Regions from separate parts of the Halomonas sp. NYA30 genome, predicted to be linked through region 2. Evidence: predicted binding sites of a transcription regulator. Region 2 holds the regulator's gene; the other holds the start of a gene.

Region 1 (7,522 bases), 2.2 Mb from region 2:
GGGCATCCAACGCTTTAGCCTGCTTGGCGTAGTAGCGGTAGCAGGCAATGGCATCCTCTAGATCGATCTCCGCCTCCGCTAACGGCTTGCCATTGTTGGTCGCCGACAGGGTGGTAATCGAATCACGGCGGGCTTCCAGTGCATCGGCGAAGCCTTCCAAATACTTTGCACGTGCGGCGCCACCCAATGCCTGCCACTCAGGCTGCGCCTGCTGGGCGGCTTGTACCGCCGCATCGACATCGGCAGCATCCCCGGCAGTTACTTGGGCAATACGCTCTTCACGGTAAGGGTTCATTACATCGAGCAGGCGCGTGCCGTTTGAGGGCACCCACTGGTTGTTGATGAACTGCTGGTTGAGTAACTGCATGATGGAATCCTATTCAGAAAATGCGCACGCACGCTGCCAGGCAGCGGCGTCAATTTCGATCAGCAGCGGCCCGTTGGGCTCGCGGTTATCGAGCGCGTTGGCAAGTTCGGCAGGGCTCTCTACCAGCATGCCGGGGCAACCAAAGCCTTCGGCCAAGGTGAGAAAGTTAGGCGCCTGAATATCCACCCCTAAGCGCGCGACGCCGTTGGCATCCATATAGCGCCGGATCTCTTCGTAACCGGCGTTGTGCCACAAAACGATGACGACTGGCAGGCGGGCTTCGACGGCAGTGGCGATTTCCGACAGCGTGAACATCACCCCACCGTCTCCCACCAGCGCCACCACTGGCAAATCAGGCTGGGCCAGCTGTGCTCCCAATGCCGCGGGTAACCCGTAACCCAAGGTGCCGTAACCGGTCGAGGCATTGAAGTAGCGACGTGGTGCAGGCTGGCTAACAAGGTGGTTTCCGGCGTACACCGGCGCGGTGGAATCGCCTACCAGAATAGCCTCAGGCAGATGCTCGGCAAGCGTGGCATAGAGCGGGATAAAATCGCTAAACGCGGGATCGTCTGCCAAACCCAGCGCGTTCAGCGCAGCGGCGGTTCGTTCACCACCCTGGCGCTTCAGCGGCGCCGAGAAATGCGTTAGCAGAAGCTCCAAGCTACGCCCGGCATCACCCACCAAACCCAGCGTAGTACGCTGGTTACGCACCAACTGCTCAGGATCAAGATCGATACGAATCAGCGTCCCGTTGAGGTGAAAGCCGTCATCAAAAACGACGTCATAATCGGTCTCACCCAACTCGGTACCTATCGCCAGAATCACATCGGCGTTGGCGGCTAGTTCACGAACCGCGGGCAGTGCGGCATTGGCGCCCAAATCCAGCGGGTGGTCGCGGCCTAGCAGCCCTTTGGCATTAATCGTCGTTACCGTCGGGGCATCGAGTTTTTCTACCAATGCTCGCGCTGCTTCCGGCGCTGAAACGCAGCCGCCGCCCAATAGCACCAGGGGCTGCTTCGCTGCTTTTAGTAAGCGTGCAGCCTCGGCCAAGCCTTCTGGGTCAGGTGCCGCGCGGTATAGCGTTGGCGCTTGCCAGCTAGCCGGTATGTGTACCGGTGCATTGAACAGATCGATAGGGATTTCAATATGCACCGGGCCTGGGCGCGCGCCGTTGAAAACGGCAAAGGCGCGGGCCAGTACTTCAGGCAGTGTATTGGCATCCAGCAGCGTGTGGCTAAACCGCGCCACGCCGCTGATCATCTGCTGTTGACTGGGCAGTTCGTGCAGCCGCCCTTGGCCTAAGCCCAAAGTATCGCGGCGATTCACGCTGGAGATCACCAGCATGGGAATGGAGTCCGCCAGGGCTTGGCCCATGGCGGTGGCAATGTTGGTCATGCCTGGGCCGGTGATAATCAGGCACACGCCAGGCTTCCCGCTTGCGCGGGCATAGCCGTCGGCCATAAACCCGGCGCCCTGCTCATGGCGCGGGGTTATATGCTGCACATCGCTGCCTTCCAGACCACGATAAAGCTCTATCGTATGCACGCCGGGGATGCCGAACAGGGCGCTCACCCCGTAAGTCTCCCGCAGCAGCCGAATGAGTAGCTCTGCACAGGTCATGGCGGGTTGTTTACGTGCTTCTTCAACGCTCATTACAGTCCCCTTAGAAGAAAAACGTGTGGGCCATAAAGGCGATGATCGGCAGCGTAATCGCGGTACGCAGTAGAAAGATGGCCACCAGCTCCCAGAGTTTGATGGGGATTTTCGACTTGAGCAGCAGCGCGCCTATTTCAGACATGTAAATCAGCTGGGTCAGGGAGAGACAGGCGATCACAAAGCGAGTGAGCTCGCTTTCAATATTGGTCGCTAATACCGCTGGTAGGAACATATCGGCAAAGCCAACCAGCGTTGCGGGCGCTGCCGCTTCTGCCTCTGGAATACGCAGCAGTTCCAGCACCGGTACCATCGGGTAAGAGAGCCACGTAAACAGCGGGGTAAACTCCGCCAGAATGAGCGCCACCGTGCCAATGGCAAACACCAATGGTAGTAAACCTAGGAAAATATCCATCACGTTGAGCAGCGCCAAACGTGCTAGCTCGCGAGGGCCGGGAGCGCCAGCGGCGCGATTGGTGGCTTGAATCAAGCTATAGCGGAACAGGCCGACCTTTTCGGTACGTTCTTCGTTTAACTGACAGCCGACCGGCTCATAGTAATCATTGGACTTGCGCGATAGCGGTGGGATGCGCGGCACAATGACCGCAGCGATTAACCCTGCCACTACGACCGTCGTGTAAAACTGCACAAACAGATGGTTAATATCGACGAAGCTCGTCACTAACAGCGCAAAGGCAATAGATACCACAGAGAAGTTGGTAGCAATGACGGAGGCTTCGCGGCCATTGTAATAGCCCTGCTCATACTGCTGCGTGGTAATGAGCACACCCACGGTACCCGACCCCATCCATGAGGCAGTGGCATCAATGGCGCTGCGTCCCGGCAAGTTAAAAATTATCCGGAACGGCTTGCGTACCATGCTGCCGATAAACTCCATAAAGCCAAACTCGACCAGAAACGGTAGCAACAGCGCGGCAAAGAAGAAGAAGGTTAAGAGCACCGGCGCAAGATCATTGAGCATGACGCCACCGGTAAAGGAGGCAGTAACGAATTCAGGCCCAAACTGGAAATAGGTCATCACCGCAAACAGAGCGCCTAAAGCACGCATTGCCAACCACAGCGGCCCAACATGGAACATCTCGTGCAACATGCCTTTTTTGGCCCAGCCAGGGTTAGCTAGCTTGGCATAAACAGTGACTACCACTGACAGACAAAGCACGACTACCGCGATAGCTGGCAGCGCTGAGCCTAATAGCGTTTGCAACCCCTCCGCCATAAGGCCCATACCAATATTGATGGTATCGCCAAATTGAAAAGGGACGAGGAACAGCAAAACCCCAATTAAAGAAGGCACTATAAACTTCAGTAAATGCGCCTGGGGGATCGGCCCCGACGAGGTCGGCGTTGCGGTCTTAACGTTACTATTCGACATAGGGTTCACCTATTGGAAGTGATTATTAGAGGTGGGCTAGCGGCGTCGTGGCAGGAAGCAGACCTTCCTGCCATATGTCTTTTATTAGCGCCTTGTTAGATCGGCGCTTTTTAAATCAAAACTGTCTTAACAGTGGCTTAATCGCCGCGCTTCACGCCCGGCAGGACGCAGAGCATTTCATACAGCAGCGTGGCGCCCATCAGTGCGGTGTTGCCGCTGGGGTCATAAGGCGGGGATACCTCCACCAGATCACAGCCGACAATGTTCAGGCCCAAGGCGCCACGGACAATTTCCAACCCCTGAGCAGACGTTAGGCCCCCCATCTCGACCGTGCCGGTGCCGGGAGCAACGGAGGGATCCAAACCATCAATATCGAAACTGATGTATACAGGGATATCGCCCATCTGTTCGCGCACTTCCTGCATCAACGGCGCTAGCGAGCGGTACCAACACTCCTCGGCGGGAACAACGCGGAAACCTTGATCGCGGCACCAGTCGAAATCCTCAGCGGCGTAACCCGTACCACGCAGGCCGATTTGCACGACCTTACCGTGGGCCAACAAGCCCTCTTCCTGAGCACGACGAAATGGCGTGCCGTGGGCAATTGGCTCGCCGAACATATGCTCGTTTACATCGGCATGGGCATCGATATGAATCAATCCCACCGGGCCATGCTTTTTGGCCATGGCGCGTAGAATTGGCAGCGTCAACGTGTGCTCGCCGCCCAGGGTCAGCGGAATGCAGTCATGCTTTAACACGTCGTCGTAAAAGGCCGTGATGATGTCGACGCTTTTCGGCAGGTGGAACGTATTAATCGGTACGTCGCCGATATCGGCTACCTGGAGGCTTTCAAACGGCGCGGCGCGGGTTGCCATATTGTAGGGGCGCAGCATGCGCGACTCATCGCGGATCTGGCGCGGCCCGAGGCGCGTACCGGGGCGGTTCGAGGTACCGATATCCATGGGAATGCCGATAAACGCCGCATCTAAACCTTCAGCGGTGTCTTGGGTAGGCAGGCGCATCATGGTGGCGGGGCCTGCAAAGCGCGGCATGGTGTTGCCGCCCAGCGGCTGGTTGAACTCCGACATACACATCTCCTTGGATTTGTTGTGACGATTTAGCCTATGCAACTTTCCTGACTTTCAGCATTAGCTATCTCCTATAGGCGTTGCACAGATCATGCCAAGTCGTAGATCCCTATAAAGCGGTGGGATTACCAGCCAAATGATGCAAAAATGAATCAATTTGACGCTTAATCAATTCATTATTGAATCAAAGATTCAATAATGAATTGTTTGAAGGGAGTCGATGGCAGTGAGTGAAATAGACCAACGCGTCCTGCAAACCATAGTGGAGACCGCTAACGATCACTTCTTTATCGTCAGTGGCGAGGGGCAAGTGTTGGATATTAGTCCTGGAGCCGAAGCGGTTTACGGGGTATCACGAGAAGAACTACTTTCCAGTAGTGTTCAGCAGTTGCAGGCTGCCGGTGTACTGAAGCCGTCGATCACCATGGAAGTAATGCGTACCCGAAGGCCGGCTCAGTTAATGCAGGTCACCGGAACAGGCCGCCGGGTTATCGCCGAAGCCTACCCTGTATTCGTCAATGGCAAGCTAGAGCGTATTATCAGCCGCTCGCGGGATTTAACCGACTTGCAGCTATTGCAGGACGAATACGCGCTGCTACAAAAACGCTTTAGCGAACACTTAAAGCGCAGCCAAGCCGCCCCGGATGCGGAGGAGCAGGCGCTGGATGACGCCCTGGATAACCTGCAGGTGCGCAGCAGCGTCATGCGTGAAATTGCGCTACTGCTCAAGCGGGTCGCCCCTTCAGATGCCAATGTTTTGATGTTGGGTGAATCGGGTGTGGGTAAAACCGCCTTTGCCAAACAGCTGCATCGCTGGAGCCAGCGCTGTGACGGGCCGTTTATTGACGTTAACTGCGCGGCCATTCCTGAGAATTTGTTTGAGTCCGAGATGTTTGGCTATCAGCCCGGCGCTTTTAGCGGCGCGGCGCGGCAAGGTAAGGCGGGACTACTGGAGCAGGCCGAGGGCGGAACGCTGTTTTTGGATGAAATAGGCGAACTGCCGCTGCTAATGCAAACCAAACTGTTAAAGGTCATTCAGGATGGCAGCCTGACTCGGCTGGGTGACACCCGCTCTCGCAAAGTCAATTTTCGTTTGGTCGTGGCCACTAACCAAGACTTGGCTAAACAGGTTGAGGCTGGGCAGTTTCGGTTAGACCTTTACTACCGTCTCAATGTGATCCCGGTCACCCTGCCGCCCCTTCGCGACCGCCGGGAAGATATCCCAGACCTTGTCGAAGCGTGTTTAAACCGGCTCAACCAGCGCTATGGGCGGCAGAAAATTCTCGACACCCGCGTTTGGTCGACCCTGATGGGCAGCGAATGGCTGGGCAACGTGCGTGAGCTGGAGAACTGGCTGGAACGGGCGTGGCTTTCCAGCCCCACGGATCAGATTGAGGTGCCTGCCGCTCAACCATATACCGAACAACACCATGCAAGCCTGCCGAGCTCGTCACCAGCAACGTCGATACCTGCGCTGGAACCTCATGAAACACTTAAGCAGTATATGGCCCGTTTAGAGCGGGAAACGCTTGAGGCGCTGTGCACCACTCACCTCAGTACCTATGCCATCGCCGAGCGGCTGGGCATCAGTCAGTCCAGCGTGGTGCGTAGGCTTCAGCGCTATGGCATTAAAGTTGCCAAATGATTTTCTGCTTGACACAGCGGCTGTCATAAACGATCCATGTAAGTGTCATACAACGGCAACACCTTCAACACAAGCTGAACCAATAACAACCAACAGCCGGTGATGTGTGTGCTATGTCAAACCAATCGCGTATCCGCCTGGAACGCGTCACCAAACGTTGGGACGCGACTGCTGCCGTCGATGATATCTCCTTCGACGTCACGCCTGGGCAATTTGTCATTCTGCTAGGCCCTTCGGGCTGCGGCAAATCTACCACGCTGCGTATGATCGCAGGCTTGGAAGAGGCCAGCGGCGGGCATATCTATATTGGAGAGCGTGATGTGACACGCCTGCCACCCGGTGACCGTGGGCTGAGCATGGTGTTTCAGTCCTATGCACTGTTCCCGCATTTAAGTGTTGCCGACAACATCGTGTTTGGCCTGCGCAGTCGTAAAGTACCCAAAGCCGAACAGCGCGAACGGCTCGCCAAGGTTGCCGAGCTGGTCGATCTCACCGATTACCTGGCCCGCAAACCTGCCCAGCTCTCTGGTGGCCAGCGACAACGAGTGGCGCTGGCACGCTCAATTATCTCCGAACACCCCATTTGCTTAATGGATGAGCCGCTCTCCAATCTGGATGCGCGGCTGCGAAGCGATATGCGCAGAGAAATCAAAGCGTTGCAAAGTCGCCTAAATATGACGGTGATTTACGTCACCCACGATCAAGTTGAGGCCATGAGTATGGGTGATCGCGTCATTCTGATGCAGCACGGCAAAATCGTGCAGGACGGTACGCCCGACGAACTTTATAACCGCCCCGCCAGCGCCTTTGCCGCCAGCTTTATTGGTAGTCCAGCGATGAATCTGCTGCCGTTGGTGGCTGGTGAGACTGGCGCCGTCATTGAAGGTGAGCCAAGCACGCCGGTGGCGCCAATGGAGGCCGCCGGTGGACACTTGGGCGTGCGCCCAGAAGATATTGAGCTACGGCCAGCGGCGTCGCCAGGCGTACCCGCCAAGGTAGTCAGTGAAGAGTACTTGGGGGCAGATACCATCGCCTATGTTGAGGTGGGCTCGCATACCCTGCGCGTTCGATTAAGCGGCAAACCGCTATTGAGCGGCCAGCCATGCAGCCTCTATTGGGCGTCCAAGAACATACACCTTTTCGATGCTAACGGCCTACGGCGCGATGATATGCCACCAAGCGATTTCGCTCCGCCAATCCGCAGCATTCCTCGTCCACCGGCGGTGGGCTCTTTCCAACACTGATCGCTTTTCAACCTTGATTCAGTCCTGACACTTGTGGAGTCTCTTATGCGTTCGCGGATCCCTTTTGCGATGACGGCCCTGGCAGCGGGCTTGTTGAATGCCGCCCAGGTCAACGCTGATAGCGTCGATCTC
Region 2 (7,522 bases):
CCAGCTGCGAGTACAACATTGATTCGCCGAAGACATTCTCTTGGAGACATTCGGTTGAGATAGGAGGCCATATGGCACAGGCATTTGATGCATCCGCGCAGCAGTCGTTACTGACCGCGCGGGCCGAAGAGGCGCTAGCGTTGGCAAAGCGCTTGGGCGCGGATGCTGCCGAAGTAGGCGCAAGCGTCGATCAGGGAATAGGTGTTAGCGTACGCCAGGGTGAAGTTGAAACGGTTGAGTTATCCCGTGATCAGGGCATCGCCGTGACGCTTTACGTAGGCCAGCGTAAAGGTAGTGCTTCATCAACGGATGCTAGCAGTGCCTCGATCCAGGCTGCGGTAGAAAAAGCGCTGGCGATTGCCCGCTATACCGGAGAAGATCCGGCCGCCGGTTTGGCCGATGCATCGTTGATGGCCACCGAGTTACCCGATCTGGAAGTGCATTACCCCTGGGTACTCACAACCGATGAGGCGATCGAGCTAGCGCTTGCTTGCGAGCAGGCGGGGCGTGATGTTGACGGTATCTCTCAGTCGGATGGCGCATCACTTTCGAGTGGCGAAGGCGTGCGCGTTTATGCTAATAGCCACGGCTTTTTAGGCACCCAAAAGGGCAGTAGTCACTCTCTTTCATGCATGCTGATTGCACAGGATGCGAGCGGTATGCAGCGCGACTACGACTACACTTCTGCACGCGATCCCAAGGCACTGCGCGACCCCGCCGAGGTGGGCCGTGAGGCCGCCGAGCGTACGCTGCGCAGGCTCGGCGCAAAACGTCCGCCCACGGGCACCTTTCCAGTGCTATTTGACCCGTCGCTGTCCAGTGGATTGATTGGTCATTTACTGAGTGGTTTAGCAGGTGGTGCTTTATATCGCCAAGCCTCTTTTCTGTGTGATCGGCTTGGCACGCCGCTGTTTCCTGATTGGTTCAGCCTTGAAGAACGTCCAATGGAAATCGGTGCCACAGCGAGTTCGCCGTTTGATGGCGAGGGCGTGCAAACCCGTAATAATCGTTTTATCGATCAGGGCAGCATTGCCAGCTATATGCTCTCTTCCTACAGCGCTCGTCGGTTGAGTATGCAAACCACGGGCAATGCTGGTGGGGCACGAAATGTGCGTTTAGTGGCACCACTGCAATCCCGTGACAGTCTATTAAAAGAGATGGGCCGGGGGATTTGGGTAACCGAGCTGATGGGGCAGGGCGTTAACGGCGTGACCGGTGATTACTCACGTGGCGCTGCAGGGTTTTGGGTAGAGGATGGAAAAGTACAGTACCCGATCGAGGAGTTTACGATTGCCGGGAACCTGGAGCGGATGTTTGCCGGGTTAGTGGGGATTGGCGATGACACCGATACCCGTGGCAGTGTTCACACGGGTAGTTGGTTAATTGATGCCATGACCGTAGCGGGAGATTAAAAGCTACTGATCTTCCTCAAAACGAGCATCGAACAGCGCTTGAATAGCATCAAGCGCCTGTTCGGCGTCATCGCCTTCAGCGTTGATGGTTAGCTCGGTACCGCAAGGGGCCGCGAGCATCAGCAGTGACATGATGTTGGCGGCGTCAGCGACCTGTTGCTGTTTTTGAACACGTATTGTCGCCGTGAACTGTTGGCCGCATTTTACCAGTTTGGTCGCCGCGCGTGCATGCAGGCCGCGTTGATTGGTAAGTGTGAGAATTCTTTCTGGCACCCTGGTTCCTTTTCGCCGAGTGGTGTCATTAATGGATAGAAGCGCTTAAGACGTTGCTTGCTGCTCGTCGGTTTGGGATGTGCTGGCGGGCGGAGCAGCTAGCTGTTCATTTAATGTGTACTGCAAGCCTAACTCGCGATGACGTAATTGAATTTCGCCCATACTGTGTACTAATCGCTCTGCTAGCTGTTCGACCATATAGACCGAGCGGTGTTGCCCACCGGTGCAGCCAATCGCGATAGTCATGTAGCTACGCTGGCTATCTTGGTAAGCGGGCAGCCAGCGCTCAAGCCAAGCCTGAATATCGTTAGTCATGGCGTCTACGATGGGATAACCGCTTAAGAAGGCCACTATGTTCGCATCGCGGCCTGTGAATTGGCGTAGCGTTGGGTCCCAATATGGGTTTGGCAGGCAGCGCACGTCGAAAACCAAATCAGCATCCAACGGCACACCGCGCTTATAACCAAACGACTCAAGCGTCAGCGTGAGCTTGTCGCGCCGCTGATGGGCGACTTGGTCGGTAATGCGACGACGCAAATCGTGAACTGATAGCCGCGAGGTATCGATCAATAAATCGGCTAGATCACGAATGTCGAGCAGCGTTTCTTCTTCTTTATTGATAGCCTCTTCAAGCGTCATTTCGCTATCGCGCGTCAGCGGGTGACGCCGCCGTGTTGCGGAGTAACGCTCAAGTAAGATGCGCGCATCAGTGGTCAGATAGATCACTTGAAAATCAATTTTACGTTGCCGCAAATCCTCTAATAAAGAGGGCAGTCGTGCCAGGGCGCCAGGCAAGTTACGGGCATCAATACTGACCGCCAAATGGGCGCGGTCGCCCTGGTCGCGTAATTCGTCCACCAACGACCCCAGCAACATGGCAGGGAGGTTATCAATCGCATAGTAGCCAAGATCTTCAAGCGCTTGTAAGGCGATAGATTTACCTGACCCAGAGCGGCCGCTAATGATCACAAGTTGCATAGAGTCTCTCTTTGCTTTGATCAAGCTGCGTTAAGGGTGGTGAGCGCAAATCAACCTGCCGTTGAGTACCGCTTGGCAGGTTTAGGCTTTCAGGAAGTTATTTGCTCACGAATTTTAGCGGTAAGCAACTCAAGTAGTTCGCGCTGGCTGCCTGCTTTACGCAGTTTCTGACGCGTATCCGCATCGTTCATGATGGTCGCTACCTGGCCGAGCAGAGAGAGATGTGTGTCATCAGCCTCTTCTGGCACTAGCAATACAAACACCAGATCCACCGGGTCGCCGTCGATAGCATCAAAATCAATCGCTTCTGCGAGTTTTAAAAAACCAGCAATTGGGGCCGAGCAGTGAGGACTACGCGCATGGGGAATAGCCACGCCGTTACCAATCCCGGTACTGCCTAAGCGCTCACGGCCAATTAAACGGCTAAACACTTCTTGGCTGTCCAGACTGGGGATATTTTGGGCAATAAAGGTGCTGAAAAATTCCAGCACCCTTTTTTTGCTGCCCCCGGGTACGTCAAAGAGAACACGTTCCGGGGGGAGTATGGTTTCCAACGTCATTGAATTAACGCACGCCTGCGCCTTGGGCGCGAGCTTGTGCTTTTTCCTTATGTTTAACGAGTTGCCGATCAATTTTGTCCGCTAATGCGTCAATAGCGGCGTACATATCACTGTCTAGGGCTTCCGCATGTAAATCAGCACCTGCTGCGTGCAGTGTACAGGCGGCCTGCTGGCGCTCTTTCTCCACAGATAAGGTGACTTGCACCGTGGTTATGTTGTCGTAATGGCGCTCTACACGTTCAAGCTTTTCGTTGACATAGTCACGCAAGGCGTCAGTCAGTTCTACGTGATGACCAGTGATATTAACTTGCATTGACGTACTCCTTATCCATCGGACTGTACTTCGATTGTAACCCTTTTTGCCGCGTTGCAAAGCCCTTGTCGAGAGTTTCCCTAAAACGTTGATTTGTGCTAGCGCAAACGACGTCGCTCGCTAGAGGAGGGAATGCCCATGGCTTCACGGTATTTAGCCACCGTTCGACGCGCTACTTGAATTCCCCCCTCCCCTAATAGCGTGACTAAGCGGCTATCAGAAAGCGGCTTGCCTGGCGGCTCCTCTTGAACCAATTTCTTCAGCCGAGCGCGGATAGCGGTGCTTGAATGGCTGTCACCATCCTGGCCGCTGACTTGGCTTGAGAAAAAGTATTTGAGTTCAAATACGCCGCGAGGCGTATGAATAAATTTCTGAGTGGTTACCCGGGAAATAGTCGATTCGTGCATTTCCACGGCCTCGGCGATATCGGCCAATATGAGCGGCTTCATGGCTTCTTCGCCGTGTTCTAAAAAGCCAATTTGCCGGGTGATAATCTCGCGGCCAACGCGCAGTAGCGTATCGTTGCGGCTAGAGAGGCTCTTGATCAGCCAGCGTGCTTCCTGCAGGTGTTCTTTTAAAAACTGATTGTCCTGACTTTTATCCGCACGCTTTATTAAGCTTGCGTAGTCGGGCTGAATGCGAAGCCTTGGCAATGCCTCAGGATTGAGCTCTAAGTGCCAGCCTTCGTGGTCATGGCGTACGACCAGGTCGGGCGTTACATAACTATCATCGGTATCGCCATAGGCGCTGCCCGGGCGTGGATCAAGGCTACGAATGAGGAGAATGACATCAGCCAGCTGGTCATCATCGAGTCCCAGGCGGCGTTTTAGTAAGCGCATGTCATCTTTGCCGAGCGCTTCCAGAAACTGCCGTACTAAGCGGCGGGCAGGAACCAGCAACGGCGTATCATCGGGAAGAGTGGCCAGCTGCAGCATCAGGCACTCCCGCAGGTCGCGGGCGAATATTCCTGTTGGCTCAAATTGCTGAAGCTTAAGCAGAATGGTTTCTACTTCGCGCTGGCTAAGCCCATCGACACCTTGGGCGCGAAGCCCTTCACGTATGTCGTTGAGCGGCTGAGTTAAGTAGCCATTAGCATCTAACGCGTCGATAAGACTTTCTGCGACAAGTTGCTCTCGCGCGCCAAAATCAGTCATGGCTAGCTGCCACAGCAAGTGCCCATGAAGACTCTGGCCAGCAGCCTGGCGCTCAAAATCAGGTCCTTCGCTGCTGGAGCCACCGTGACTGCCCATATCTTGGTAGGTGTCAGACCAATCACTATCTACCGAGAGCTCGGTGGGAATGCTCTCTGACCACTCTTCCTCTTTGGGCTCGCTGGCAGCCTGTTCGCCAAATTCATCCTCTTGTTCCAGCATGGGGTTGGCATCTAGGGCCTGCTGAATTTCTTGACGTAAGTCCAGCGTTGATAGCTGTAACAGAGCAATGGCCTGCTGCAGCTGAGGTGTCATGGTCAGCTGTGTGCCCATGCGCAGTTGAAGAGAAGCTTTCATGACCATCTGAGAACCACTCGTTAATCAGAATGCTCCACCCTAGTGTGAGTAGGTCTCCGGTGCAAGTGCAATAAGCATGCCATTGGTAGTAAAGTTGTTGTAGAGCGCTAATTAGAAGTGAAAAATAGGCTAGAGGCGGAAATCAGCGCCTAGATAAACCTCCCTCACTTTCTGGTTAGTGAGTATCGAGGCTGGAGAGCCGCTGGCGATGATTTGACCATCGCCCACGATGTAGGCGATATCACAAATATCCAGGGTTTCGCGAACGTTGTGGTCGGTAATCAGTACGCCGATGTGGCGCTGCTTTAATGCCCGAATAATGGTTTTGATCTCGCCCACCGAAATGGGGTCTACGCCAGCAAAGGGCTCGTCCAGCAGAATGAATGCGGGTTCTGTCGCCAGTGAGCGAGCAATCTCCACACGCCTGCGTTCACCGCCTGAAAGGCTCATGCCCAGGTTGTCGCGAATATGGGTAATGTGAAAATCTTCAAGTAGCGCTTCCAGGCGCTGCTCGCGGTCGCTACGGCTGAGCTCTTTGCGCGTTTCGAGTATCGCCATAATATTATCGGCAACCGATAATTTACGAAAAATAGACGCTTCTTGCGGTAGGTAGCCGATACCCGCCGCAGCGCGTTCATGCATTGGGGCGCGGGTTAGATCTACATCGTCGATACCCACTTTGCCAGCATCGGATTTCACCAGCCCCACAATCATATAAAAAGAGGTGGTTTTGCCTGCACCGTTGGGGCCGAGCAAGCCCACAACGCTGCCTTGGGAGATCTCTAAATTGATGTCTTTAACAACTCGGCGTCGCTTATAGCTTTTGGCCAAGTGATGGGCATATAGGGTTTTGATTGGCGCAGTTTCTGTAGTTGCCAAGGCTTGGCTCCCTATTGTTCGGGCTGAAGCGTCATGCGTATGCGCTGGGTTTCGCTGCCGTCAACGTCAGAGCGCGCCTGAATCACTTCACGGTCAATAAAATACTCAAGGCGACCGCCGGTGAAGGTGTCTTCTTGTTGCGTTAATTCGGCTTGGTCGATTAGCTCAACGCGGCGTTCAGCGACGTGATAAATAATGCGCCTTGCCCACCCTTCTGTAGGGCCTTCTTGCCCTTCAGCTTGATGACGTAAGTAGGCGCGCTCACCGGTGGAGGTCGCGCGGGAGAGCTCGCCTGCCTCGTTGCGTTCGATTTCTACTCGCTCGCCACGTAATTGCATTCCGCCTTGGCGAATATCGACATTGCCTGTATAGACAGCGGTCCCCGCTCGCTGGTCAAGGTCTAAGCGGTCGGCTTCAACTTCTATCGGGGCTTGGCTGTTTTGGGCCAGTGCCGAGAGCGGTAACGCAAGGGCAAAAAGGGCGGTATATAGCAGTGATTTCATGGCAAATCCTGTTAGCGCTGCGTGGCCGGAGGGTGCGTGCCACGCACATTGTCAGTTAAGCGCACTTGGCTTTCGTTAAGCCAGACGTCCATGCGCGACGCGTTCATTTGCTGGGGCGGCTGTTGTAGCACTACCGGTGTTTCACTCCACGCATGCTGGTTTAGCCCGTCATAGTGCAATAACTCAGTATCTAACTGCCAACCTTCATCCGGTGCGATCAGGCGAGCGGAGCCTGACATCAGCAAGACCTGAGTGGACGTGTTAAGCGTGCCTACATCGGCGCTAGCCAGCCACTGGCGGTTTTCGCTGTCGTATAAGATAGCTTCTGGCTCTTCTGTCCAGGTTTCACTACGCTGCGGCGTATGGATCAGGCGTGGGGTTTTAAGCGCCTGTAATACGCTACCATTTTCACCGAAAAGAGTGATCTCTGCGTTTTCCAGCACGTGGCCTGGCTCCTGGGCCTGTGCTTCAGGATCTATAGCTGTGTCTTGAGGCCCCCGTGGGTCAAGCCACACCAGTAGTGCCCCCAGGGCTACGACCAACCCGGCTAACCATACGCGTACTTTTACCTGCTTCACCATTAGGTGCGACCGTGAAGATAAGTGTCTAGCACCGCCCCCCAGTGCCCTTGAGATTCAAGCAGTGTGTCACAGATTTCACGTACTGCGCCGTGCCCACCTAGTCGTTCCGTGGTCCAGTCGGCGTGGGTATGTATGTAATCTGGCGCATTAGGGACGGTAATGCCGACACCGCAACGCTTAATAGCGGCCAAGTCAGGCAGGTCGTCGCCACAGTAGGCCACCTGCTCTAGCTCTATATCGAGACGCTGGCAAAGCCCGCGCAGGGTAGCAAGCTTGTCTTCACAGCCTTGGTGGATCAGGTCGATACCCAGCGATGCGGCGCGCTGGCTCACCATGGGAGAGTCGCGGCCCGTCACTAGCGCTACATGTATGCCCACTCGCTTGAGAAGCTTCAGCCCATGACCATCCTGAGTATGAAATGCTTTTATTTCGATGCCGTCAGCCTGGAAGTAGAGGCGGCCGTCGGTCAGTACGCCGTCAACATCCAACGCTAATAGGCGCACGCGGCGGAGTCG

Evidence for each region. The regulator sigma-54, encoded in region 2, starts transcription at its own class of promoters, with help from an activator protein. The targets are predictions, from matches to a motif close to TGGCACNNNNNTTGCTNT.
Region 1: the regulator sigma-54 is predicted to act here: its motif matches at 4,581-4,598, upstream of speB (agmatinase).

The regions. Positions count from the first base shown of each region.
Region 1 is NZ_OZ334477.1:3,961,571-3,969,092, forward strand. Features, by position in the region: gene ACWI0H_RS18385 (aldehyde dehydrogenase family protein) at 1-367, opposite strand, end outside; gene ACWI0H_RS18390 (5-guanidino-2-oxopentanoate decarboxylase) at 377-2,020, opposite strand; gene ACWI0H_RS18395 (YjiH family protein) at 2,031-3,413, opposite strand; gene speB (agmatinase) at 3,551-4,501, opposite strand; gene ACWI0H_RS18405 (sigma-54 interaction domain-containing protein) at 4,722-6,146, shown strand; gene ACWI0H_RS18410 (ABC transporter ATP-binding protein) at 6,260-7,390, shown strand; gene ACWI0H_RS18415 (ABC transporter substrate-binding protein) at 7,436-7,522, shown strand, end outside.
Region 2 is NZ_OZ334477.1:1,788,929-1,796,450, forward strand. Features, by position in the region: gene pmbA (metalloprotease PmbA) at 72-1,412, shown strand; gene ACWI0H_RS08115 (HPr family phosphocarrier protein) at 1,416-1,685, opposite strand; gene rapZ (RNase adapter RapZ) at 1,731-2,663, opposite strand; gene ACWI0H_RS08125 (PTS sugar transporter subunit IIA) at 2,753-3,223, opposite strand; gene hpf (ribosome hibernation-promoting factor, HPF/YfiA family) at 3,228-3,536, opposite strand; gene ACWI0H_RS08135 (RNA polymerase factor sigma-54) at 3,635-5,050, opposite strand; gene lptB (LPS export ABC transporter ATP-binding protein) at 5,174-5,923, opposite strand; gene lptA (lipopolysaccharide transport periplasmic protein LptA) at 5,935-6,426, opposite strand; gene lptC (LPS export ABC transporter periplasmic protein LptC) at 6,438-7,007, opposite strand; gene ACWI0H_RS08155 (KdsC family phosphatase) at 7,007-7,522, opposite strand, start outside.